DNA from 3 places in the Kluyvera sp. 142486 genome. Region 1 is predicted to be linked to each of the others. Evidence: predicted binding sites of a transcription regulator. Region 1 holds the regulator's gene; each other region holds the start of a gene.
What was found. Region 1 encodes CRP, which controls carbon source genes, mostly activating them, when cyclic AMP is high. Its sites were predicted from a motif close to ATGTGANNNNNNTCACAT; they were not measured.
Positions count from the first base shown of each region.

Region 2: a site for CRP is predicted at 4,055-4,072, ahead of ACLGE8_RS07890 (CidA/LrgA family protein). Genes of this name have one in related genera too.
Region 3: a site for CRP is predicted at 4,888-4,905, ahead of udp (uridine phosphorylase). Genes of this name have one in related genera too.

Region 1 covers NZ_JBKHUI010000003.1:49,442-57,147, forward strand. The annotation lists gene ACLGE8_RS04410 (YheU family protein) at 1-65, shown strand, start outside; gene ACLGE8_RS04415 (phosphoribulokinase) at 132-995, shown strand; gene ACLGE8_RS04420 (OsmC family protein) at 1,097-1,501, opposite strand; gene crp (cAMP-activated global transcriptional regulator CRP) at 1,806-2,438, shown strand; gene ACLGE8_RS04430 (YccS/YhfK family putative transporter) at 2,493-4,568, shown strand; gene ACLGE8_RS04435 (aspartate aminotransferase family protein) at 4,561-5,778, opposite strand; gene pabA (aminodeoxychorismate synthase component 2) at 5,863-6,426, opposite strand; gene ppiA (peptidylprolyl isomerase A) at 6,513-7,085, opposite strand; gene tsgA (MFS transporter TsgA) at 7,364-7,706, shown strand, end outside.
Region 2 covers NZ_JBKHUI010000005.1:126,285-133,990, forward strand. The annotation lists gene ACLGE8_RS07870 (fumarylacetoacetate hydrolase family protein) at 1-491, opposite strand, end outside; gene gtdA (gentisate 1,2-dioxygenase) at 506-1,534, opposite strand; gene ACLGE8_RS07880 (MFS transporter) at 1,546-2,904, opposite strand; gene ACLGE8_RS07885 (LysR substrate-binding domain-containing protein) at 3,074-3,997, shown strand; gene ACLGE8_RS07890 (CidA/LrgA family protein) at 4,121-4,519, shown strand; gene ACLGE8_RS07895 (CidB/LrgB family autolysis modulator) at 4,519-5,214, shown strand; gene cdd (cytidine deaminase) at 5,344-6,228, shown strand; gene sanA (outer membrane permeability protein SanA) at 6,418-7,137, shown strand; gene ACLGE8_RS07910 (NAD(P)-dependent oxidoreductase) at 7,363-7,706, shown strand, end outside.
Region 3 covers NZ_JBKHUI010000019.1:16,837-24,542, reverse strand. The annotation lists gene ACLGE8_RS18775 (carboxylate/amino acid/amine transporter) at 1-715, shown strand, start outside; gene metR (HTH-type transcriptional regulator MetR) at 603-1,556, opposite strand; gene metE (5-methyltetrahydropteroyltriglutamate--homocysteine S-methyltransferase) at 1,674-3,935, shown strand; gene ACLGE8_RS18760 (dienelactone hydrolase family protein) at 3,980-4,792, opposite strand; gene udp (uridine phosphorylase) at 5,030-5,791, shown strand; gene ACLGE8_RS18750 (CZB domain-containing protein) at 5,846-6,283, opposite strand; gene rmuC (DNA recombination protein RmuC) at 6,682-7,706, shown strand, end outside.

The sequences.
Region 1 (7,706 bases):
TGCTGGTCTGGTCTGAGCTTCACGAGACCGTCAACATCATGCCCCGTAACCAATTTCGCGGTTAACTATACTCTAACGACAGGAAGCGTTTTACCCCGCTTCCGTTGTCGTCTGTTCAGGGAGTTATTCGCATGTCAGCCAAACATCCGGTCATTGCCGTTACCGGCTCCAGCGGAGCGGGAACCACCACCACCAGCCTCGCGTTTCGTAAAATCTTTGCTCAACTCAACCTGCGCGCGGCAGAAGTCGAAGGCGACAGCTTTCACCGCTATACCCGCCCTGAAATGGATATGGCGATTCGCAAGGCCCGTGACCTTGGCCGCCATATCAGCTACTTCGGCCCGGATGCCAACGACTTTGGCCTGCTGGAACAGACCTTTCGCGACTACGGCCTGAACGGGCAAGGGAAATCGCGTAAATACCTGCATACCTACGACGAAGCCGTACCGTGGAACCAGGTGCCCGGCACATTTACGCCGTGGCAGCCGCTGCCAGAACCGACCGATGTGCTGTTTTATGAAGGGTTGCACGGCGGCGTCGTCACCCCGCAGCACGACGTGGCTCGCCATGTTGACCTGCTGGTTGGCGTAGTACCGATTGTTAACCTGGAGTGGATCCAGAAGATGATCCGCGACACCAGCGAGCGTGGCCACTCCCGCGAGGCGGTGATGGATTCGGTGGTGAGGTCGATGGAAGACTATATCAACTTCATTACCCCGCAGTTCTCCCGCACCCATATCAACTTCCAGCGCGTGCCGACGGTCGACACCTCTAACCCGTTTGCGGCGAAAAGCATTCCGTCACTGGACGAGAGTTTTGTGGTGATTCACTTCCGTAATCTCGACCACATCGACTACCCGTGGCTACTGGCCATGTTGCAGGGGTCATTTATCTCGCATATGAATACGCTGGTCGTTCCCGGCGGGAAGATGGGGCTGGCGATGGAATTAATCATGATGCCGCTGGTGCAGCGGCTGATGGAAGGCAGAAACTAGCATCAAGACCAAGCCAGGTAGCCCGGACGAGGTGCGCTAGCACCGACTCCGGGAATAGCCCCGGCGTCACTACGTTCGGCCGGGCTACGTCTGGCATGTAATCAGCCTTCGATCACTTCGTAAGAGTGGGTGATGTTCACCGCTTTTTCGAGCATCAGCGCCACCGAGCAGTATTTCTCAGCAGAGAGATCGACCGCACGCGATACCGCAGCATCCTTCAACTCTTTACCGGTGACAATAAAGTGCAGGTTGATGTGCGTAAACAGACGCGGAGCTTCTTCACGACGCTCGGAGGTGAGCTTCACTTCGCAGTCGGTCACGTTATTGCGACCTTTTTGCAGGATGGAGACAACGTCAATCGCGCTGCAACCACCGGCGGCCATCAGCACCACTTCCATTGGGCTTGGCGCTTTATCGCCAGAGTTGCCGTCCATCAAAATTTGGTGGCCTGAAGCTGACTCACCGAGGAAGGTTAACCCCTCAACCCATTTCACACGCGCTTGCATAATATTTAACTCCCAGGTTGCAATTTTCTTCTCAGATTACGCGCACATAACAATTCTCGCAATGGAAGGCGATCGGCGTCATGCTGAAGCGAGACACCAGGAGACACACGGCAAAAGCTATGCTAAAACAGTCGGGATGCTACGGTAATACATAAACGTACTGCATGTATGCAGAGGACATCACATTACAGGCTGCGACCTGATTCGACAGCCGACTTCCCAGGTAACGGGAAGGATACTATTGCAACCAGTGGCTGCAATGTTTTTGCCGCTGGGAAGAGCTTATAACAGAGGATAACCGCGCATGGTGCTTGGCAAACCGCAAACAGACCCTACTCTCGAATGGTTCTTGTCTCATTGCCATATTCATAAGTACCCATCGAAGAGCACGCTGATTCACCAGGGTGAAAAAGCAGAGACGCTGTATTACATCGTAAAAGGCTCCGTGGCCGTACTCATCAAGGATGAAGAAGGCAAAGAGATGATCCTCTCTTACCTTAACCAGGGCGATTTTATCGGCGAGCTGGGCCTGTTCGAAGAAGGCCAGGAACGCAGCGCATGGGTACGAGCAAAAACCGCTTGTGAAGTTGCTGAAATCTCTTATAAAAAATTCCGTCAGCTGATCCAGGTTAACCCGGACATTCTGATGCGTCTCTCTTCTCAGATGGCGCGTCGTCTGCAGGTCACTTCCGAAAAAGTCGGTAACCTGGCCTTCCTGGACGTTACCGGTCGTATCGCACAGACCCTGCTGAACCTGGCAAAACAGCCTGATGCCATGACCCACCCAGACGGTATGCAGATCAAAATCACCCGTCAGGAAATCGGTCAGATCGTTGGCTGCTCCCGCGAAACCGTGGGCCGTATTCTGAAAATGCTGGAAGATCAGAACCTGATCTCCGCTCACGGCAAAACCATTGTCGTTTACGGTACCCGCTAATCCGGCCCAAAATGGCGTATTGTGAAAGCAATACGCCATTTTTGTTTTCCCCCTATGTGGCGCAGGCTGATTTACCACCCGGAAGTCAACTATGCACTGCGGCAAACGCTGGTGTTATGCCTGCCGGTTGCCATCGGGCTGCTTCTCGGCCACCTCCAGCAAGGTTTGCTGTTCTCCTTAGTGCCCGCCTGCTGCAATATCGCTGGCCTCGACACGCCGCATAAACGCTTCTTTAAGCGCCTGATTATCGGCGGCTGCCTGTTTGCCGGCTGTAGCCTTGCCGTGCAACTGCTGCTGGCGGACGATATTCCCTTACCGTTGATTCTCACCGGGCTGGCGCTGCTACTTGGCGTCACGGCAGAAATCAGCGCGCTACACGGGCGGCTACTGCCCGCCTCGCTAATTGCCTCCATCTTTACGCTAAGCCTGGCGGGTAATATGCCCATCTGGGAGCCGTTGCTGCTCTACGCGCTAGGCACGCTGTGGTACGGGCTGTTTAACTGGTGGTGGTTCTGGATGTGGCGCGAACAGCCGCTGCGGGAATCGCTGAGCCTGCTCTATCGCCAGCTCGCCGAATACTGTGAAGCGAAATATAGCCTGCTGACGCAGCACACCGACCCGAGCACCGCGCTACCGCCGTTGCTGACTCGCCAGCAAAAAGTGGTGGATCTGATCTCCCAGTGCTACCAGCAGTTGCACATGCTTGCGGCGAATCAGCATAACGATTACAAGCGCCTGCTGCGCGCCTTCCAGGTGGGGCTCGATTTACAGGAGCACATCTCCGTCAGCCTGCACCAACCGGAAGAGGTGCAAAAGCTGGTTGAACGCAGCCACGCCGAAGCGGTGATCCGCTGGAATGCGCAGACCGTCGCCGCGCGTCTGCGCGTGCTGGCGGATGACATCCTTTATCACCGCTACCCGACTCGCTTCAACATGGATAAGCAGATTGGCGCGCTGGAAAAAATTGCCGACCAGCACCCGGACAACCCGGTCGGCCAGTTCTGCGCCTGGCACTTTAGCCGCATCGCCCGCGTGCTGCGCTCCCAGCGCCCACTCTACCCGCGCAACCTGATGGCCGATAAAGAGCGCCGCCTGCCTCTGCTCCCGGCGCTTAAAAACTACCTGTCGCTGAAATCCCCGGCGCTGCGTAATGCCGCCCGGCTCAGCGTGATGCTCAGCATCGCCAGCCTGATGGGTGCCGCGCTGCATCTGCCAAAGCCTTACTGGATCCTGATGACGGTGCTACTGGTCACGCAAAACGGCTATGGCGCGACCCGCGTACGTATTTTCCACCGCGCGGCAGGTACGCTGGCGGGGTTAGTAATTGCCGCCGTGGTTCTGCACTTCCACACCTCAGAAGGGCTGGCGTTAACGGGCATGCTGATCGTCACGCTGGGGAGCTACCTGATTATCCGTCGTCACTACGGCTGGGCCACCGTTGGCTTTACCATCACCGCGGTATATACCCTGCAAATTCTGACGCTGAACGGCGAGCAGTTTATCGTCGCGCGCTTTATCGATACCATCATCGGCTGCCTGATTGCCTTTGGCGGCATGATCTGGCTGTGGCCGCAGTGGCAGAGCGGCCAGCTGCGGCAAAATGCCCAGGCGGCGCTGGAGGCCGACCAGGAAGCTATTCGTCTTATCCTGAGCCCCGACCCGCAGGCACCAAAGCTTGCCTACCAGCGGATGCGCGTCAACCAGGCACACAACACGCTCTTCAACACGCTGAATCAGGCCATGCAGGAGCCGGGCTTCAACCCGCGCTATCTGGAAGACATGAAGCTGTGGGTCACCCATAGTCAGTTTATCGTCGAGCACATCAACGCCATGACTACGCTGGCGCGCGAGCACAACATGCTGACGCCGGACCTTGCGCAGCAGTATCTGGAGTCCTGTGAGGTTGCCCTTCAGCGCTGTCAGCAGCGTCTGGAGTACGATGAAGCGGGAAGCAGCGGTGAGGTGAATATTATGGAGTCGCCGGATGCGCTGTCCCACGGGCCGTTAAGCACCATGGAACAGCATCTTCAGCGTATTCTGGGGCATCTGAGCACTATGCACACCATCTCGTCGGTGGCCTGGCGGCAGCGCCCCCGTCATGGAGGCTGGTTAAAACGACGGACTAGCTAACGATTTTAGCGACCGCCTGAGCGAAGCGCTGCATCCCTTCGTCGATATCCACCTCTTCCACCACCAGCGATGGCGCAAAGCGCATCACGTCCGGCCCTGCGTTCAGAACCATCACGCCAACGTCCGCCGCTGCGTAGAGGAAATCACGCGCCCGGCCTTTATATTTCTCGTTCAGCGCCGCGCCAATCAGCAGACCCATACCGCGCACGTCGCTAAAGACATCGTACTTCGCGTTGATGTGCTGCAGATGCTGCACAAAGCGCTCGCGCTTGGCGTTCACGCCGTTCAGCACTTCCGGGGTGTTGATAATATCGAATGCCGCACCGGCTACCGCGCAGGCCAGCGGGTTACCGCCGTAGGTGGAGCCGTGTGAGCCGACGTGGAACGCGCTGGCAATCTCATTGGTGGTCAGCATCGCGCTCACCGGGAAGCCACCGCCCAACGCTTTGGCGCTGGTGAGAATATCTGGCGTCACGCCATAGTGCATATAGGCAAACAGCGAGCCGGTACGCCCCATGCCGCTTTGCACTTCATCAAATACCAGCAGCGCCTGATGCTTATCGCACAGCGCGCGCAGGCCCTGTAAGAACTCAGGGGTCGCCGCCAGCACGCCACCTTCGCCCTGAATCGGCTCAACTACGATGGCGCAGGTATGATCATCGATTACCGCTTCCACCGCATGCAGGTCGTTAAACGGTACGTGGACGATATCGGCGGGTTTCGGGCCAAAGCCGTCGGAGTACTTCGGCTGCCCGCCAACGGAGACGGTAAACAGCGAACGGCCGTGGAAGGCATTATGGAAAGCGATGATTTTAGTTTTGTACGGGCTATGACGGGTAGAGGCGTAGTAGCGCGCCAGCTTAAAAGCCGTTTCGTTCGCTTCCGTCCCGGAGTTCATAAACACCACGCGCTCGGCGAAGGTCGCGTCTACCAGCTTCTGGCCCAGACGCAGCGCCGGCTCGTTGGTGAAAACGTTACTGGTGTGCCACAGCGTTTCGCCCTGGGTTTTCAGCGCTTCAACCAGTGCCGGATGACAGTGGCCTAACGCAGTCACCGCGATACCGCCCGCGAAATCAACGTACTCTTTGCCTTGCTGATCCCACACGCGGCTCCCTTTACCTTTCACCGGAATAAATTCCGCCGGTGCATAGATTGGCAAAATGACCTGATCGAAGGTCGCGCGGCTAATAGCAGGTTGTTTGGTTTCCATGTCATGCCCTTCTGCAAACGATGAAGCAATGATTGTGAGAATTTATCCACAAAATATGCATAAAAAATCACGTCATGGCAACTACTATCGCGTGAGGAAGTTTGCCAGTAGCGCGTGGCCCTGCTCGCTGAGAATGCTTTCCGGGTGGAACTGCACCCCTTCCAGATCCCATTCACGGTGGCGAATACCCATAATTTCCCCCGTTTCGCTGCGGGCCGTTACCTCAAAGCAGTCGGGCAACGTTGCGGGATCGATCAGCAGTGAATGGTAGCGTGTCACGGTAAGTGGATTATTCAGGCCGCGGAACACGCCCTGCTGCTGATGGGTAATCGGCGAGGTTTTGCCGTGCATCACTTTCTCGGCACGAACAATTCGCGCACCGAATGCCTGAGCAATCGCCTGATGGCCCAAGCAGACGCCCAGCAGCGGTGTTTTACCCGCATAGCGGCGAATAGCATCAAGGGAGATACCGGCTTCATCCGGCGTGCAGGGGCCCGGGGAAATCACGATTTTGTCTGGGGAGAGCGCGTCGATGTCATCAAGGGTGATGTCATCATTACGTTTGACCGTAACGCTGGTACCTAGCTCACAGAAATACTGGTAGAGGTTCCAGGTAAAGGAATCGTAGTTATCAATCAGCAGGATCATGGCGGCTCCGGTCATTCAATCTGCCGCCATTCTACCAACTTTAGTGACGGGGCGGCAGCCTCATGCCAGATGCCGCCCCGTACTGATTACGGCAGGACTTTCGCAGAGAGGATCACAATCGGCTTGGACGGCACATTCTGGTACGGCCCAACGTTGTGAGTCGGCACCTGGGCAATTTTGTCTGCCACGTCCATCCCTTTCACAACCTTACCAAATACCGCGTAGCCAAAGTCACGCTGGCCGTGATCCAGGAAGGCGTTATCCGCGACGTTGATAAAGAACTGGCTGGTTGCGCTGTCCTTGTCAGCGGTACGCGCCATTGCAATGGTGCCGCGGGTGTTGCGCAGGCCATTGTCAGCTTCGTTTTTGATCGGTGGATTCGGCTGCTTCTGCTGCATCTGTTCGTTGAAACCGCCGCCCTGAACCATAAAGCCCGGGATCACGCGGTGGAACGTGGTGTTGTTATAAAAGCCGCTATTAACGTATTTCAGGAAGTTTTCAACGGAGACCGGCGCCTTCTGGCTATCCAGCTGCAACTCGATGTTGCCAGCAGAAGTGGTCAGCAGCACGTGCGGATCGTTTTTCGCCGCTAACGCCGCAGGCGCAACCGCAGAGAGTGCAAACACAGCCGCCATGGCCGCCAGAGTGGATTTGAGCATGAGAATTCCTTTAACGGTGCAGTAGAGAAAGCAAGTGGCTTGATTCTAAAGAGGGATAGCCCCTCAGGCCAGTGCTTTACTAAAGTTTACGCGGCTGAAACGGTTAATAATGATCAGGGTAAGAATGTGCTGATTTCATTATGTGATCTAGATCACATTGAAAAATGTAATAAGAGAGCACTTGCGTAATAAAACTATTAATACGTCACGCCAATGACTAAAATCTGCTCGCTCAGCGCAGAGTCAATGCGCTTTACACAACTATTCACAGGCCAGTCATGACTAACAGCAACCGTACCAAGCTCACATGGATCAGCTTTTTCTCCTACGCCCTTACCGGCGCGTTGGTAATTGTCACCGGGATGGTGATGGGAAATATCGCCGATTACTTTAATCTGCCCGTTTCCAGCATGAGTAACACCTTTACCTTCCTGAACGCAGGGATCCTGATCTCTATCTTCCTCAATGCCTGGCTGATGGAAATTGTGCCGCTGAAAACCCAGCTGCGCTTCGGCTTTATTTTGATGGTGCTGGCGGTTATCGGGCTGATGACCAGCCATAGCCTGGCGCTGTTCTCTGCGGCAATGTTCGTGCTTGGCCTGGTCAGCGGGATCACCATGT
Region 2 (7,706 bases), on a different contig from region 1:
TGCAGCCAGATTGGCGCGTTATCAAGGGACGGTTCGTCGGCCTTTTTGTGCAGCGGCGCAATCGGCGCGGAAAGGTCAAAGGCTTTGCCGATTTCCCACGGGCGGCCCATCTGGCGCATCTCCATCTGGCGGTCGCGGCGAGTCATGTCCAGCCCGGTGGCGTAGCCCCAGATATACTCTTCGGCTTTCTCCAGCGGGATATCGCTGCCTTTTTTACCAATGGCGACCACCAGCTCAATTTCATAGTGATAGTTGTCAGTCTGGGCCGGGTAAGCGAGGTTCAGGGTTTCGCCTGCGGCAACGGGAACCACGGCATCCGCCGGTTTGCAGAAGAAGAATGGCGGCTCGCGATCCGGGTCAAAACCCATCTCACGGGCGTGGGCGGCATAGTTACGGCCCACGCAGTACACGCGGCGTACCGGGAATTTCTCATCGCTGCCAACAACCGGTACGGCAACCGGTGCCTGGGGTTCGAATACGTATTTGCTCATCTTTCTTCTCCTGATTAATAGCGCGCTTCGCGGAACAGGCCCAGGGTTTCCTGGACGGGTCTATCCGAGAAACTGAATAGCACGGTCTCTTCTGGCGTGTTAAAGGACACGCTGTGCCAGGTCGGCACGACAAAAATATCTTTCGCTTTAAAGCTGAAGGTCTGCTCGCCGATGGTCACCTCACCGCTGCCTTCCACCACGTGGTAGATGGTGCTGTCGGTGGTGCTCGCCTGACGCGTCTGGAAGCCTTTCGGCAACAGCTGCAGGAACGCCCCCATTGACGGCATTGGGTAACCGCCGGTCACCGGGTTGACGTAGCGCATCTTGTAGCCATCCCACTCGTCGGCATCGCCCATGCGCATCAGGTCATGCAGCGCTTCACGGCTGCGGTCATAGCGGTAGTTGAAAATCGGCGATGAGTTACCCACCTGATGGCGCAGTGGCAGCATGTTGGCGGCGTAGCGCGGCAGGTAGTCGCCCTCTTTACGGGTGACCGGCTGCTGCTCTTGCGGGTAATCTTCGGCGAAGCCGCAGCCGAGGTAGTTCACCAGCGGCAGGTCGAGGCCATCAAGCCAGATAACCGGTTCGTCGCCCGGGTTACCGTGGTCGTGCCAGCGCCACTGCGGGGTGAGGATAAAGTCACCGGGGCTCATCTGGGTACGTTCGCCGTCAACGGCGGTAAACGCACCGTGGCCTTCCACCACAAAGCGCAGCGCCGACTGGTTATGGCGATGGCTTGGTGCCACCTCGCCCGGCATGATCAGCTGCAGGCCCGCGTACAGCGACGAAGTAATCGATGAGTGGCCGCGCAGGCCGGGGTTTTCCAGCACCAGCACGCGGCGTACCGCCTCTTTCGCGCCAATCAGCGTGCCGCTTTCCAGCAGCAGCGGGCGAATTTCCTGGTAGTTCCAGTAGGCCGGGGCGCAGTTGGCGTTCGGCGTTTTTGGCACCAGGTGATGCAACGATTCCCACAACGGCGTCAGGTTTTGCCCGGAAATATGCTGGTAGAACTGTTGGCGATCGTGTTTTACGTCCGAGGTCATTATTATTCTCCTTAACTTTTCACCGCGCCCATCACAGGCGGCGATTCGGGTACTCGGGAAGATTGGCGTACCACCAGCGTCAGGAGCGTTAGCACTACAGCGCTAATGGCGGCCGGTACGGCAATCACAAAGAACAGGGTGTCGAATGAGAAGTTCATCGCCATCATCACGCCGCCGGAAACGGAGCCGACAATCGCGCCACAGCGGCCGATAGCGTTTGACCAGCTCACGCCGGTGGCGCGGCTCTGGGTCGGGTAAAGCGTGGCGGTCAGGGCGTTCAGCCCAACCTGCGAGCCGCTGATGCCGATGCCGGTGCCGAAAATCGCCAGCGCCATCATCCACAGGCCGTTTTCACTCAGGCCAATCATCACAATGCACGCCGCGCCCAGCGCATAGCTCACCGCCAGCACCCAGAACGGGTTGAATTTATCCATTAACACGCCGAGCATCAGCGCGCCTAACGTACCGCCCACCTGGAATGCTGCCGTCACCCACGAAGCGTGCTGGAGATCGATACCGCGATGGTTCAATAGCGTCGGCATCCAGCTAGAGAGTAAATAGATGATCAGCAGGCTCATAAAGAACACCACCCATAGCATCAGGGTAATGGTGAGCTGACGCCCGCTGAACAGCTGGCTGATGCTGCCTTTTTTGGTCGCCGCCGGTTCATCGAGCCAGAACTCGGCGTCGTCATAGCGCTCGCCGGTCATGGCGCTAACGGTGCGGCGAATTTCCGCCTGCGGACGCTGACGACGCACCAGCCAGCGTGGGGATTCCGGCAAAACGGCCAGCAACGCGAAGAACAGCACGATAGGCAGTACGCCGCCCAGCACCAGAATGCCGTGCCAGCCAATCACCGGCACCAGTTGCGCGCTGACGATCCCGCCCAGCGCCGAGCCGAGGGTAAAGCCGCAGAACATCAAAGTAACCAGCGCGCCGCGACGGCGGGCCGGCAGGTATTCGGAGGTCATGGTGATGGTATTGGGCATCGCGCCGCCAAGGCCGAGGCCGGTTAAGAAGCGCAGGATGATCAACGCTTCCAGATTTGGCGAGAACGCCGAGAGCAGGCTGAAAAGGCCGAACAGCGCCACGCACCACTCAATAACGCGTTTGCGCCCGAGTCGGTCAGAGAGCGGGCCGCACAGCAGGGCGCCTGCGGTTAAACCCAGCAGACCTGCGCCAAACAACGGCGCCAAATCGCCTGCGGTTAACTGCCAGTGGTCACGAATGGCCGGGGCGATAAAGCCAATCGCCGCGGTATCAAAACCGTCCATCATCACCACCAGGAAACAGCAGATGATGACGCGCCACTGCATCTTGCCGATCGGAGCGACATCGATGAGTGCCTGTAGTTCACGTCGTTGCGTCATAGGGAGGGCCTCGGTATATGCAGGTTATCCACGTATCCGTTCACGCTTTCGCCAGAACGGCTTAGGGTAAGATGTTTATTTTTTTGCTTTTATGTTGCTATCTTGTGATATGTGAAATGAGTTGTACAATGGCATTTCATGCCTATCCATAACCTGGAGGTTATATCTAATGGCCGATTGGACGCAGAAGCTAAAGCTCCACCATCTGAAAATGCTGGTGGCACTTGGCGAGCAGGGAAACCTGACTCAGGTCGCAAAGATGATGCACATCACCCAGCCCGCGCTGTCGAAATGGTTAACCCAGTTTGAAGAGGAGGTGGGGATTACGCTTTTTGAGCGCCATAGCAAAGGGCTCCGCGTGTCCGAAGGCGGCAAGCTACTGCTTCAGCACGCCCAGCGGCTGATTAACGACATTGAACGCTCGCAGTTTGAGATGGAGCGTTTTAAGCAGGGCGGCCTCGTGGGCAGCCTAAAAATTGGCTGCTCGCCGGTGGCGACCGACTGCGTCTCTCAGGCCATTTTCCCGCTGCTGGCTGAAATGCCAACGCTGCACCTGAATATAGAAGAGAAGGTGATGACGCCACTGTTGCAGGATTTGCAGTCCGGCGTGGTGGACGTGGTGGTGGGCCGCATCGGCGGCCGGGCGCTGGAGTTGCCGCTGAACTATGAGGTGCTCTACACCGAGCCGGTCTGCTTCGTGGCGCGAACCGACCACCCCCTCGCCCATCGCAACCGCCTGTCGTGGGAGGATCTGTCATCGTGGCGCTGGATAGTCTGGCCTAACGGCACGCCCATTCGTCAAAGCATCGACAACGCGCTGGTAGAAAACGGCGTCATGCTGCCGGAAAACACCATTGAGTCGGCCTCGATGAACGTCAGCGTTAACCTGCTGCAAAGCAGCGATATGATCTCGATTCTGTCGCTGCGGCTGGCGGAGCGATACCAGAGCCAGGGCCAGCTCGCCATTCTGGCGCTGCCGCGCGTCGAGCAAAAAGGCAGCGTCGGCGTTTTCTGGCGCAAATCGAGCATTCCAACCCTGGCGCTAAGTCGGTTTCTCTATTATTTGTCGCATCCGGTACAAATAGAGGGATAACTCAGGACAGATGCCCGATGTTCGTCTTATCTATATCAGGTATGCTCAGATTTCATGATGTGATCGGTAGCACATTTCAGGCTTTAATTGTATGATGAATGCATTCCACCAAAGGTGAATCCCATGCTCAAATCGCTGAATTTAATCTGGCAATACCTGCGTGCATTCGTGCTGATTTACGCCTGTCTGTATGCCGGTATTTTTATTTCGTCGCTGCTGCCGATTACCATTCCCGGCAGCATTATCGGCATGCTTATTATGTTTGTGCTGCTGGCGCTGCAAATCCTGCCCGCGAAGTGGGTCAACCCCGGCTGCTACATCCTTATCCGTTATATGGCGCTGCTGTTCGTGCCGATTGGCGTCGGCGTGATGCAGTACTTCTCGCTGCTGAGCGCACAGTTTGGCCCGGTGGTCGTCTCCTGCACCATCAGTACGCTGGTGGTGCTGGTGGTGGTGAGCTGGAGCTCTCATCTGGTACACGGTGAGCGTAAAGTAGTTGGTCGTGAGGGAGCGGATAAATAATGCTGCACTATATCTGGTGGTCTTTGCCGCTGACTTTAGTTGTCTTTTTCGCCGCCCGTTGGCTTGGCGCGCGCTTTAAAATGCCGCTGCTTAATCCGCTGCTGGTGTCGATGGTGGTGATTATTCCGTTCCTGCTGCTGACCGATATTCCGTACGATCACTACTTTAAAGGCAGCGAAGTGCTGAACGACCTGCTGCAGCCTGCGGTGGTCGCCCTGGCCTACCCGCTGTATGAACAGCTGCACCAGATCCGTGCGCGCTGGAAATCCATCATCACTATCTGCTTTGTCGGTAGCGCGGTGGCGATGATCACCGGAACATCGGTGGCGCTGATGATGGGTGCATCACCACAAATCGCCGCTTCTATTATGCCGAAATCGGTGACCACGCCGATTGCGATGGCAGTGAGCGGCAGCATCGGCGGTATTCCGGCGATTAGCGCCGTGTGCGTCATTTATGTTGGTATTCTCGGTGCGGTGTTTGGTCATACCCTGCTGAACCTGATGCGGATTACCACCAAAGCCTCGCGCGGGCTATCGATGGGGACCGCCTCACACGCCCTGGGCACTGCACGCTGCGCTGAGATGGATTATCAGGAAGGGGCGTTTAGTTCGCTGGCGTTGGTTATCTGCGGCATCATTACCTCGCTGATTGCGCCGTTCCTGTTCCCGATTATTCTGTCGGTAGTGGGATAAAACGAGACAAATCACACATTTTTAATTGATGTTACACACGTTGCATTAACAATGAGATGTTGATCACTAATCGGGGCGCTTACGCCCCGTACACTACGATCCCATTACATTGTTATGAGGCACAACGCCATGCATCCACGTTTTCAATCTGCTTTTTCGCAACTGGCGGCAGATCTGCAGACCGCTATCGCTCCCCTGCTAGCCGATCCGCACTTCCCTGCTCTGCTGAGCGCCGAGCAGGTCTCTTCGCTTAAAACGGCGACGGGGCTGGACGAAGACGCGCTCGCTTTTGCGCTCCTGCCGCTGGCGGCAGCCTGCGCCCGTGCTGACCTGTCTCACTTTAACGTCGGCGCTATCGCCCGCGGCGTGAGCGGCACCTGGTACTTTGGCGGCAACATGGAATTCCTCGGCGCTACTATGCAGCAGACCGTGCACGCGGAGCAGAGCGCCATCAGCCATGCCTGGCTGCGCGGCGAAAAATCCCTGCAGGCCATTACCGTTAACTACACGCCGTGCGGCCACTGCCGTCAGTTTATGAATGAACTGAACAGCGGGCTGGCGCTGCGTATCAACCTGCCGGGCCGTCAGCCGCATACGCTGCAGGACTACCTGCCGGACGCGTTCGGGCCAAAAGATCTCGATATCAAAACCCTGCTGATGGACGAGCAGGATCACGGTTATCCGCTCGAGGGCGATGCGCTGGCACAGGCCGCGATTCAGGCCGCTAACCATAGCCACACCCCGTACAGTAAAGCGCCTTCCGGCGTGGCGCTGGAACTGCGTGACGGTACTATTTTCAGCGGCAGCTATGCGGAAAACGCAGCGTTCAACCCAACGCTGCCACCGCTGCAGGGTGCCCTGAACCTGCTGAGCCTGAACGGTTACGACTACCCGGATATTCAGCGCGCTATTCTGGCCGAACGCGCCGATGCGCCGCTGATTCAGTGGGATGCCACCGCCGCCACGCTGAAAGCGCTGGGCTGCCACAATATCGATCGCGTACTGCTTGCCTAATCTGTAGGTCTGATAAGCGCAGCGCCATCAGGCAGTTCGGCGCACGATGCCGGATGGCGGCGCTGCCTTATCCGGCCTACAAATGACAACGCACCGGTTAATTTCCCCGCAATTAAACGATGGTTTCTTGCTCTTGCCCGGCGGGTAAAGTAGCCTGATGTCTCCCTCGTCCACTATTGAGTCAAGTTCATGTTAAAGCGTGTGTTATACAGCCTGTTAGTCCTCTGCGGCCTGCTGCTGTTGACCGTGCTGGGTCTTGACCGTTGGATGAGCTGGAAAACCGCCCCCTATATCTACGATGAACTGCAGGATCTCCCCTACCGCCAGGTTGGCGTGGTGCTCGGCACCGCCAAGTATTATCGCACCGGCGTGATCAACCAGTACTATCGTTACCGCATTCAGGGCGCGCTGAACGCCTACAACAGCGGCAAGGTTAACTACCTGCTGCTGAGCGGCGATAACGCGCTGCAAAGCTATAACGAACCGATGACCATGCGTCGCGATCTGATCAAAGCCGGCGTCGAGCCTGCCGACATCGTGCTCGACTACGCCGGTTTCCGCACGCTCGACTCCATCGTGCGCACCCGCAAAGTGTTCGACACCAACGATTTCATCATCATCACCCAGCGTTTCCACTGCGAGCGAGCGTTGTTTATCGCCCTGCATATGGGCATTCAGGCGCAGTGCTACGCCGTGCCGTCGCCGAAAGATATGTGGAGCGTTCGCCTGCGCGAGTTCGGCGCCCGCTTCGGCGCGCTGGCCGATCTTTACCTCTTCAAGCGCGAGCCGCGTTTCTTAGGCCCGCTGATCCCAATTCCTGCCCAGCAGGAAGTACCGGAAGGCGCACAAGGGTATCCGGCGGTGACGCCAGAGCAGCTGCTGGAGTTGCAGAAGAAGAAAGCAAACTAGGCCATTCTGAATGCCATCATTCTTGTCATTAAATTAGCTAATGGGTTCCCATTCACTAATAATTCCTATTTGCATCTTATGTATTCTTGCGATCCCCAATAAGCCACACCAATCATCAGGTTATTTGTGAATACTTTCACAGACCCCTCCCCCTCATCCGCTTAGCCTGCCAGTAGTTGTTTCACTTTATTTGCCTTAATTAAACTAATCATTAAGGGAGCAATTATGTCGCAACACGAATACCAGGATGAGCTGATTCCCGCCTTTACGCCGCTATTGGCGATCAAAGAAGCCTCCCGCTGCCTGCTGTGCCACGATGCGCCGTGCAGCCAGTCCTGCCCGGCGGAGACCGACCCAGGCAAGTTCATTCGCTCACTCTATTTTCGCAACTTTAAAGGCGCTGCCGAAACCATTCGAGAAAATAATGCGTTAGGGGCGGTGTGTGCACGCGTCTGTCCAACGGAAAAGCTGTGCCAACAGGGCTGTTCCCGCTCGGGAATCGATACGCCGATTGATATCGGCCGCCTGCAGCGTTTTGTCACCGACTTTGAGCAGCAAACGGCGATGCA
Region 3 (7,706 bases), on a different contig from region 1:
GGTGGGCGCAATGCAGCTTGGCATCATGTATATGCTGAGCTTCCATGCCTATCTTTACCTGACCGTCTCCGAGCTGCTGCTGTTTACCGTCCTCACGCCGCTCTACATCACGCTGATTTACGACCTGATGAGCGGGCGCCGCCTGCGTTGGAGCTATGCGTTTAGCGCGCTGCTGGCGGTGATTGGCGCGGGGATTATTCGCTATGACCATATCACCAACCATTTCTGGACTGGGCTTATCCTGGTGCAGCTCTCCAACATCGTCTTTGCCATCGGTATGGTGGGCTATAAACGCCTGATGGAGACCCGACCAATGCCGCAGCATAACGCCTTTGCCTGGTTCTACCTTGGCGCGTTTCTGGTGGCGACGGTGGCCTGGATGCTGCTCGGCAATGCGCAGAAAATGCCGCAGACTCTGCCGCAGTGGGGGATTCTGGTATTTCTTGGCGTCGTGGCTTCAGGGATTGGTTACTTTATGTGGAACTACGGCGCCACGCAGGTGGATGCGGGCACCTTAGGGATTATGAACAATATGCATGTGCCCGCCGGGCTGCTGGTGAACCTGGCAATCTGGCATCAACAGCCCCACTGGCCGAGCTTCCTTACAGGGGCTGCGGTGATACTGGCCTCACTGTGGGTGCATCGCCATTGGGTCGCTCCGCGTTCTTCACGAACGGCAGATGATCGCAAGCGTGATTCCGCGCTGAGCGAATAAACGCATCCATCACCGGCTGACGCTGCTCGCCATCGCGCACGGCGGCGTACAGCCGGCTCCACAGTCCTTCGCCCAGGGTTTTGGTCACAATCAGACCCTGGCGCTCAAAACTCTCCACTACCCAGTGCGGCAGGGCGGCAATGCCCATCCGCGCGGCAACCATCTGCACCAGCAGCAGCGTGTTATCGACGCTTTTCAACTGTGGGCTCACGCCAGCAGGCAGCAGGAAATGGCGCCAGACATCAAGGCGCTGGCGCTGTACCGGGTAAATCAACAGCGTTTCTGCCGCCAAATCTTCTGGCGTGATGCGCGCTTTGGCCGCCAGCGGGTGATCCGGTGACAGTACCAGGCGCACTTCAAAATCAAACATCGGTGAATAGTGCAGGCCGCTGCGCGGCAGGATGTCCGAGGTGAGTACCAGATCCAGCTCGCTCTGCTGCAGCGCAGGCTGTGGGTCGAAGGTGACGCCGGACTTAAAGTCCATCTCAACCTGCGGCCATTGCTTGCGGAAATTCTCCAGCGCGGGCGTCAGCCACTGAATACAGCTATGGCATTCGATGGCGATACGCAGGGTGGCCTGCTGTGGTTCATGACAGGCCTGCAGTGCCTGAGTGATTTGCGGCAGCACCTGGTTTGCCAGCTGCAGCAAAATCTCCCCCTGCGGGGTAAAGCGCAGCGGCTGGCTTTTACGTACGAATAGCCGGAAGCCAAGGCGCTGTTCCAGATCGCTGAACTGGTGAGACAGGGCGGATTGGGTCTGGTGCAGCGTCGCCGCGGCCGCCGCCAGAGAACCACTGTTCCGCAACGCCTGGAGCGTTTTCAGATGTTTAATTTCGATCATGAAAGTCCTTCACTTCGGCATGAGTAATTTGCGCTTGAGGAATATACAGTACCTGTCGATTATGGATGTGTAAACATCTGGACGGCTAAATACTAAAAAATCCATGAGAGGCATATGATGACTATCCAAAACCACACCCTCGGTTTCCCTCGCGTTGGCCTGCGTCGCGAGCTGAAAAAAGCGCAAGAGAGCTATTGGGCGGGTAACGCTTCCCGTGAAGAGTTGCTGGCCGTTGGCCGTGAACTGCGCGCCCGTCATTGGGATCAGCAAAAGCAGGCAGGTATCGACCTGCTGCCGGTGGGCGACTTCGCCTGGTACGATCACGTGCTGACCACCAGCCTGCTGCTGGGCAACGTACCGGCTCGCCATCAGAATAAAGATGGTTCCGTCGATATCGACACTCTATTCCGTATTGGCCGTGGCCGCGCACCGACCGGTGAACCTGCGGCGGCGGCAGAAATGACCAAATGGTTTAACACCAACTATCACTACATGGTGCCCGAGTTCACCAAAGGCCAGCAGTTCAAGCTGACCTGGACCCAATTGCTGGATGAAGTCGACGAAGCGCTGGCGCTTGGCCACAACGTTAAGCCTGTCCTGCTGGGGCCGGTCACCTATCTGTGGTTGGGCAAAGTGAAGGGTGAGCAGTTTGACCGCCTGACCCTGCTGAACGACATTCTGCCGGTGTATCAGCAGGTGCTGGCCGAGCTGGCGAAACGCGGTATTGAGTGGGTACAGATTGATGAGCCTGCGCTGGTTCTCGAACTGCCGCAGGCGTGGCTGAATGCGTTTAAACCGGCCTACGATGCGCTGCAGGGGCATGTGAAGCTGTTGCTCACCACCTATTTCGAGGGCGTGACGCCGAATCTGGACATCATCGCCGCGCTGCCGGTGCAGGGGCTGCACGTTGATCTGGTGCATGGTAAAGATGATGTTGAAGTACTGCATCAGCGTCTGCCGGCGGACTGGCTGCTCTCCGCTGGCCTGATTAATGGTCGCAACGTCTGGCGCGCTGATCTCACCGAAAAATATTCGCAAATTAAAGCGCTGGTTGGTCAGCGTGACCTCTGGGTCGCCTCTTCCTGCTCGCTGCTGCACAGCCCTATCGACCTGAGCGTCGAAACCCGCCTGGATACGGAAGTGAAGAGCTGGTTCGCCTTTGCTCTGCAAAAATGCGGTGAGCTGGCGCTACTACGCGATGCGTTGAACACCGGCAATACGGCGGCTCTGGTCGAGTGGAGTGCGCCAATTCAGGCCCGCCGTCATTCAACCCGCGTGCACAATGCGGCAGTGGAACAGCGCCTGGCGGCGATTACCGCCAAAGACAGCCAGCGTACTAGCGCCTACCCGGTACGCGCTGAAGCGCAGCGCGCGCGCTTCAATCTTCCGGCCTGGCCGACGACGACTATCGGCTCGTTCCCGCAAACCACCGAGATTCGCGGCCTGCGTCTGGATTTCAAAAAAGGTAACCTGGATGCGAATAACTACCGCACCGGTATTGCCGAACATATCAAGCAGGCGATTATTGAACAGGAGCGCCTGGGGCTCGATGTGCTGGTGCACGGCGAAGCCGAGCGTAACGATATGGTTGAGTACTTTGGCGAGCATCTCGATGGCTTTGTCTTCACCCAGAACGGTTGGGTACAGAGTTACGGTTCTCGCTGCGTGAAGCCGCCGGTCGTCATTGGCGACGTGAGCCGCCCGGAAGCGATCACCGTGGAGTGGGCGAAGTACGCCCAGTCCCTGACCGACAAACCGGTGAAAGGGATGCTGACTGGCCCGGTCACGATTCTTTGCTGGTCTTTCCCGCGTGAAGATGTGACCCGCGAAACCATCGCTAAGCAGATTGCGCTGGCGCTGCGTGATGAAGTGGCGGATCTGGAAGCGGCCGGTATCGGCATCATCCAGATTGATGAACCGGCACTGCGTGAAGGTCTGCCGCTGCGCCGCAGCGACTGGGCGGCTTATCTGGAGTGGGGCGTGGAAGCCTTCCGCATTAACGCCGCGGTGGCGCGTGATGATACCCAAATCCACACCCACATGTGTTACTGCGAGTTCAACGACATCATGGACTCTATTGCAGCGCTGGATGCGGATGTGATCACCATCGAAACCTCCCGTTCCGATATGGAACTGCTGGAGTCGTTTGAAGAGTTCGATTACCCGAACGAAATCGGGCCGGGCGTCTATGACATTCACTCGCCGAACGTACCGAGCGTGGAGTGGATTGAAGCTCTGTTGAAGAAAGCAGAGCAGCGCATTCCGGCAGAGCGACTGTGGGTTAACCCGGACTGTGGTCTGAAAACCCGCGGCTGGCCGGAAACTCGCGCGGCGCTGGCGAACATGGTAAAAGCGGCGCAGAACCTGCGTCAGGCTTAAAAACCAAACGGAGGCTAATGCCTCCGTTTTCTTTAATAAGGGAATTAGCCTTTTTTCCCGCCGTACTGCGCAAACCACGCCAGCATGCGCTGCCAGCCGTCTTTCGCTGACTCTTCATGATAGCTCGGGCGGTAATCGGCGTTGAACGCATGTCCAGCTTCAGGGTAAACCACGATTTCGGCATTCGCATTGGCCGCTCGCAGCGCATGATGCATGGTGTCGACCGACTCCAGCGGAATTCCCGTATCCTGACCGCCGTACAGCCCCAGCACCGGGGCGCTAAGATCGACCGCCACATCTACCGGGTTTTTCGGCATCTTCAGCGTCTTGTCGCCCACCAAACGGCCATACCAGGCCACGGCGGCTTTGAGCTGCGGGTTATGCGCGGCGTACAGCCAGGTAATACGGCCGCCCCAGCAAAAGCCAGTCATCAATAAACGGCTGGCATCACCGCCGTTACGTGCCGCCCAGTTGGCGACGTGATCGAGGTCGGCCAGCACCTGCGCGTCGGGAACTTTTGATACCAGGCCGCTAAACAGCGTGGGGACATCGTCATAATCGTTCGGGTCGCCCTGACGGAAGTAGAGTTCTGGTGCGACAGCCAGATAGCCCTCTAATGCCAGACGGCGACAAATATCGCGGATGTGTTCGTGGACACCAAAAATCTCCTGCACTACGATGATTACCGGAAGCGGCGCATCGCTATGCTTAGGGCGAGCGTAGTACGCTGGCAGCGTATCACCTTGTGAAGGAATAGAGGTTTCTCCCGCTGATATGGCCTCTTCGGGCGTATGAACGGTGGTTGAGGCGTGAGGTGAAGCCGCAGGGGCAAATCCAGGTTGTCTGTTGGTTGTCATGGCATTCTCCGTACCCTTTTAATGAACTCATAGCCAAATCACATTGCCTGAATGCGGCGTATTTTTGGTCAGCAGGGAGTAACAATAACTTGTTAATGTGATGTGAATCACTAATTGCGTGGAATTTAATGTAATATTTTTAATTCTTAGTGATGGTGGTCACGAAAAGATGTTGTGGTCTTCTATAAAGTACATTTTTGCTTCTTCTGACAAAACTGAACCACAGAGGAGTTCTTTATGTCCAAGTCTGATGTTTTTCATCTCGGCCTCACCAAAAGCGACCTTCAAGGGGCTACACTCGCTATCGTCCCAGGTGACCCGGAACGTGTGGAAAAGATCGCCGCGCTGATGGAAAAGCCGGTAAAACTGGCATCTCACCGTGAATTTACCTCCTGGCGTGCCGAACTTGATGGCAAGTCGGTGATCGTTTGCTCTACCGGTATTGGTGGCCCATCCACCTCTATCGCCGTGGAAGAACTGGCCCAGCTGGGTATCCGCACCTTCCTGCGCGTCGGTACCACCGGCGCCATTCAGCCGCATATCAACGTCGGTGACGTTCTGGTGACCACCGCTTCCGTCCGTCTGGATGGGGCGAGCCTGCACTTTGCGCCGATGGAATACCCGGCAGTGGCTGACTTCGCATGTACGACTGCGCTGGTTGAAGCGGCGAAAGCGGTAGGCGCGACCACGCACATCGGCGTAACTGCCTCTTCCGACACCTTCTATCCAGGTCAGGAACGCTATGACACCTTCTCTGGCCGCGTAGTGAGAAACTACAAAGGCTCTATGGAAGAGTGGCAGTCAATGGGCGTGATGAACTACGAGATGGAATCTGCGACGCTGCTGACCATGTGCTCAAGCCAGGGTCTGCGTGCGGGGATGGTGGCAGGCGTTATCGTTAACCGTACCCAGCAGGAAATCCCGAACGCTGAGACGATGAAGCAGACTGAAAGCCACGCGGTGAAAATCGTAGTGGAAGCGGCACGCCGTCTGCTGTAAATAAATACTCAAGTATAAAGGCCTTATTATGAGGCCTTTATACCATTCACATATTTAACGTTTTGAAGCTTCTAATAACTCACCCAGAGATAATCCTACTTCTTCTGACAGCGGCATAAGTTCATTTTTAATGGTCGCTAATGCCTCCATAAAATGACCTTTCTGATGTGACACCACAATAGTACCGGCACATTGATGAAATTTTGCATGGAGTTCACGAAAGCGCTCATATTCGGGATATTTAGCTAATGATTTTCCTTCGTTATATATCCATTCACCCACCTGGCACAACGTATCGTTAGAGACCTGCGCTGCATCAAACTCATCTTCCCGGTGCTCTCGCAGGGCGGTGGTCCAACGTTCACGCCATGCAATGTGGAAAGCGATTGCCTCTTCAAGGATTAAACCGTTCAGGTTTTGCTGTTCCTTAGGAAGACCAAGACTCACATCTTCACCAGCAATTCTTTTTCTTATCCATGTGCTGAATTCCATTATATTCTCCATTATTATGTTGATTATTTATATTATCTGGGTTTGTTATTTATTTATGTTAATAATTAATAAATTTATTCATATATTATTAGGTGTTGTTGTGGTCACCTAAGATAATATGGTTATTAAGGGTATGGTAATTTATGCCGCCAGGCAACGATATTATAAATATATTTCTGTGATATATATATTTGTTATAATTTTTTATTATATATTTTTGTTGGTATTTAAATAATTCTCGGGAATAATATAAATGTTGCTATTAATTAAATAAATATCACTCCGCAGGCTAGTCCCTCTTTTTTTGCGTAGAGCCTCGCAGGAAACTGCTTTAAAACTGGACGTTTATACAGCACAATTCTATTTTGTGCTGATAACCGGTTTATGCAGGGGGCATTGTGGATATTGCCGTGGTGATTTATGCGCTGGTCGCGCTGGCGGGAATGGCGATTGGCTGGCTGGCGGCGAGCTATCGCGTGGCGCAGCAGCGCGCCGAACAGCTGGCTGAAGAACGTGACGTGTACAGTGAGCTGAGCGCGGCAAAACAGCAAATTGCCCAGAACGCTCACTGGCGGGAAGAGTGTGAGCTGCTCAATAACGAACTGCGTAACCTACGGGAAATCAACTCTTCGTTAGAGGTTGACCTGCGTGAAGTCACCACGCTGCTGGAGACCACCCGTCAGCACGGGGATGAAAAGTACCGCCTGATGCTCAACAGCGAGCAGCGCCTGAGCGAGCAGTTCGAAAATCTGGCCAACCGCATCTTCGAACAGAGTAATCGCCGGGTGGAGGAGCAAAACCGCCAAAGCTTGCACGGCCTGCTGACGCCGCTTCGCGAGCAGCTTGATGGTTTTCGCCGTCAGGTTCAGGAGAGCTTTGGGCAGGAGGCGCGCGAGCGTCACACGCTGGCGCACGAAATTCGTAACCTCCAGCAGCTCAACGCCCAGATGGCGCAGGAGGCAGTCAACCTGACCCGCGCGCTGAAAGGCGACAACAAAACCCAGGGCAACTGGGGGGAAGTGGTACTCACGCGCGTGCTAGAGGCGTCCGGCCTGCGAGAAGGGCATGAATACGAAACCCAGGTCAGCATCAATACAGACGTGAACTCCCGCATGCAGCCGGACGTTATCGTGCGCCTGCCGCACCGCAAAGATGTGGTGGTGGATGCCAAAATGACGCTGGTGGCCTACGAGCGCTACTTTAACGCCGAAGATGACTACACCCGCGAGGCCGCGCTGCAGGAACATATTGCGGCGGTGCGTAACCATATCCGCATGCTGGGTCGTAAGGATTATCAGCAGTTACCGGGGCTACGATCGCTGGACTACGTCCTGATGTTTATCCCTGTGGAACCCGCCTTTCTGCTGGCGCTGGACAGGCAGCCTGAGCTGATAAGCGAAGCGCTGAAAAACAACATTATGCT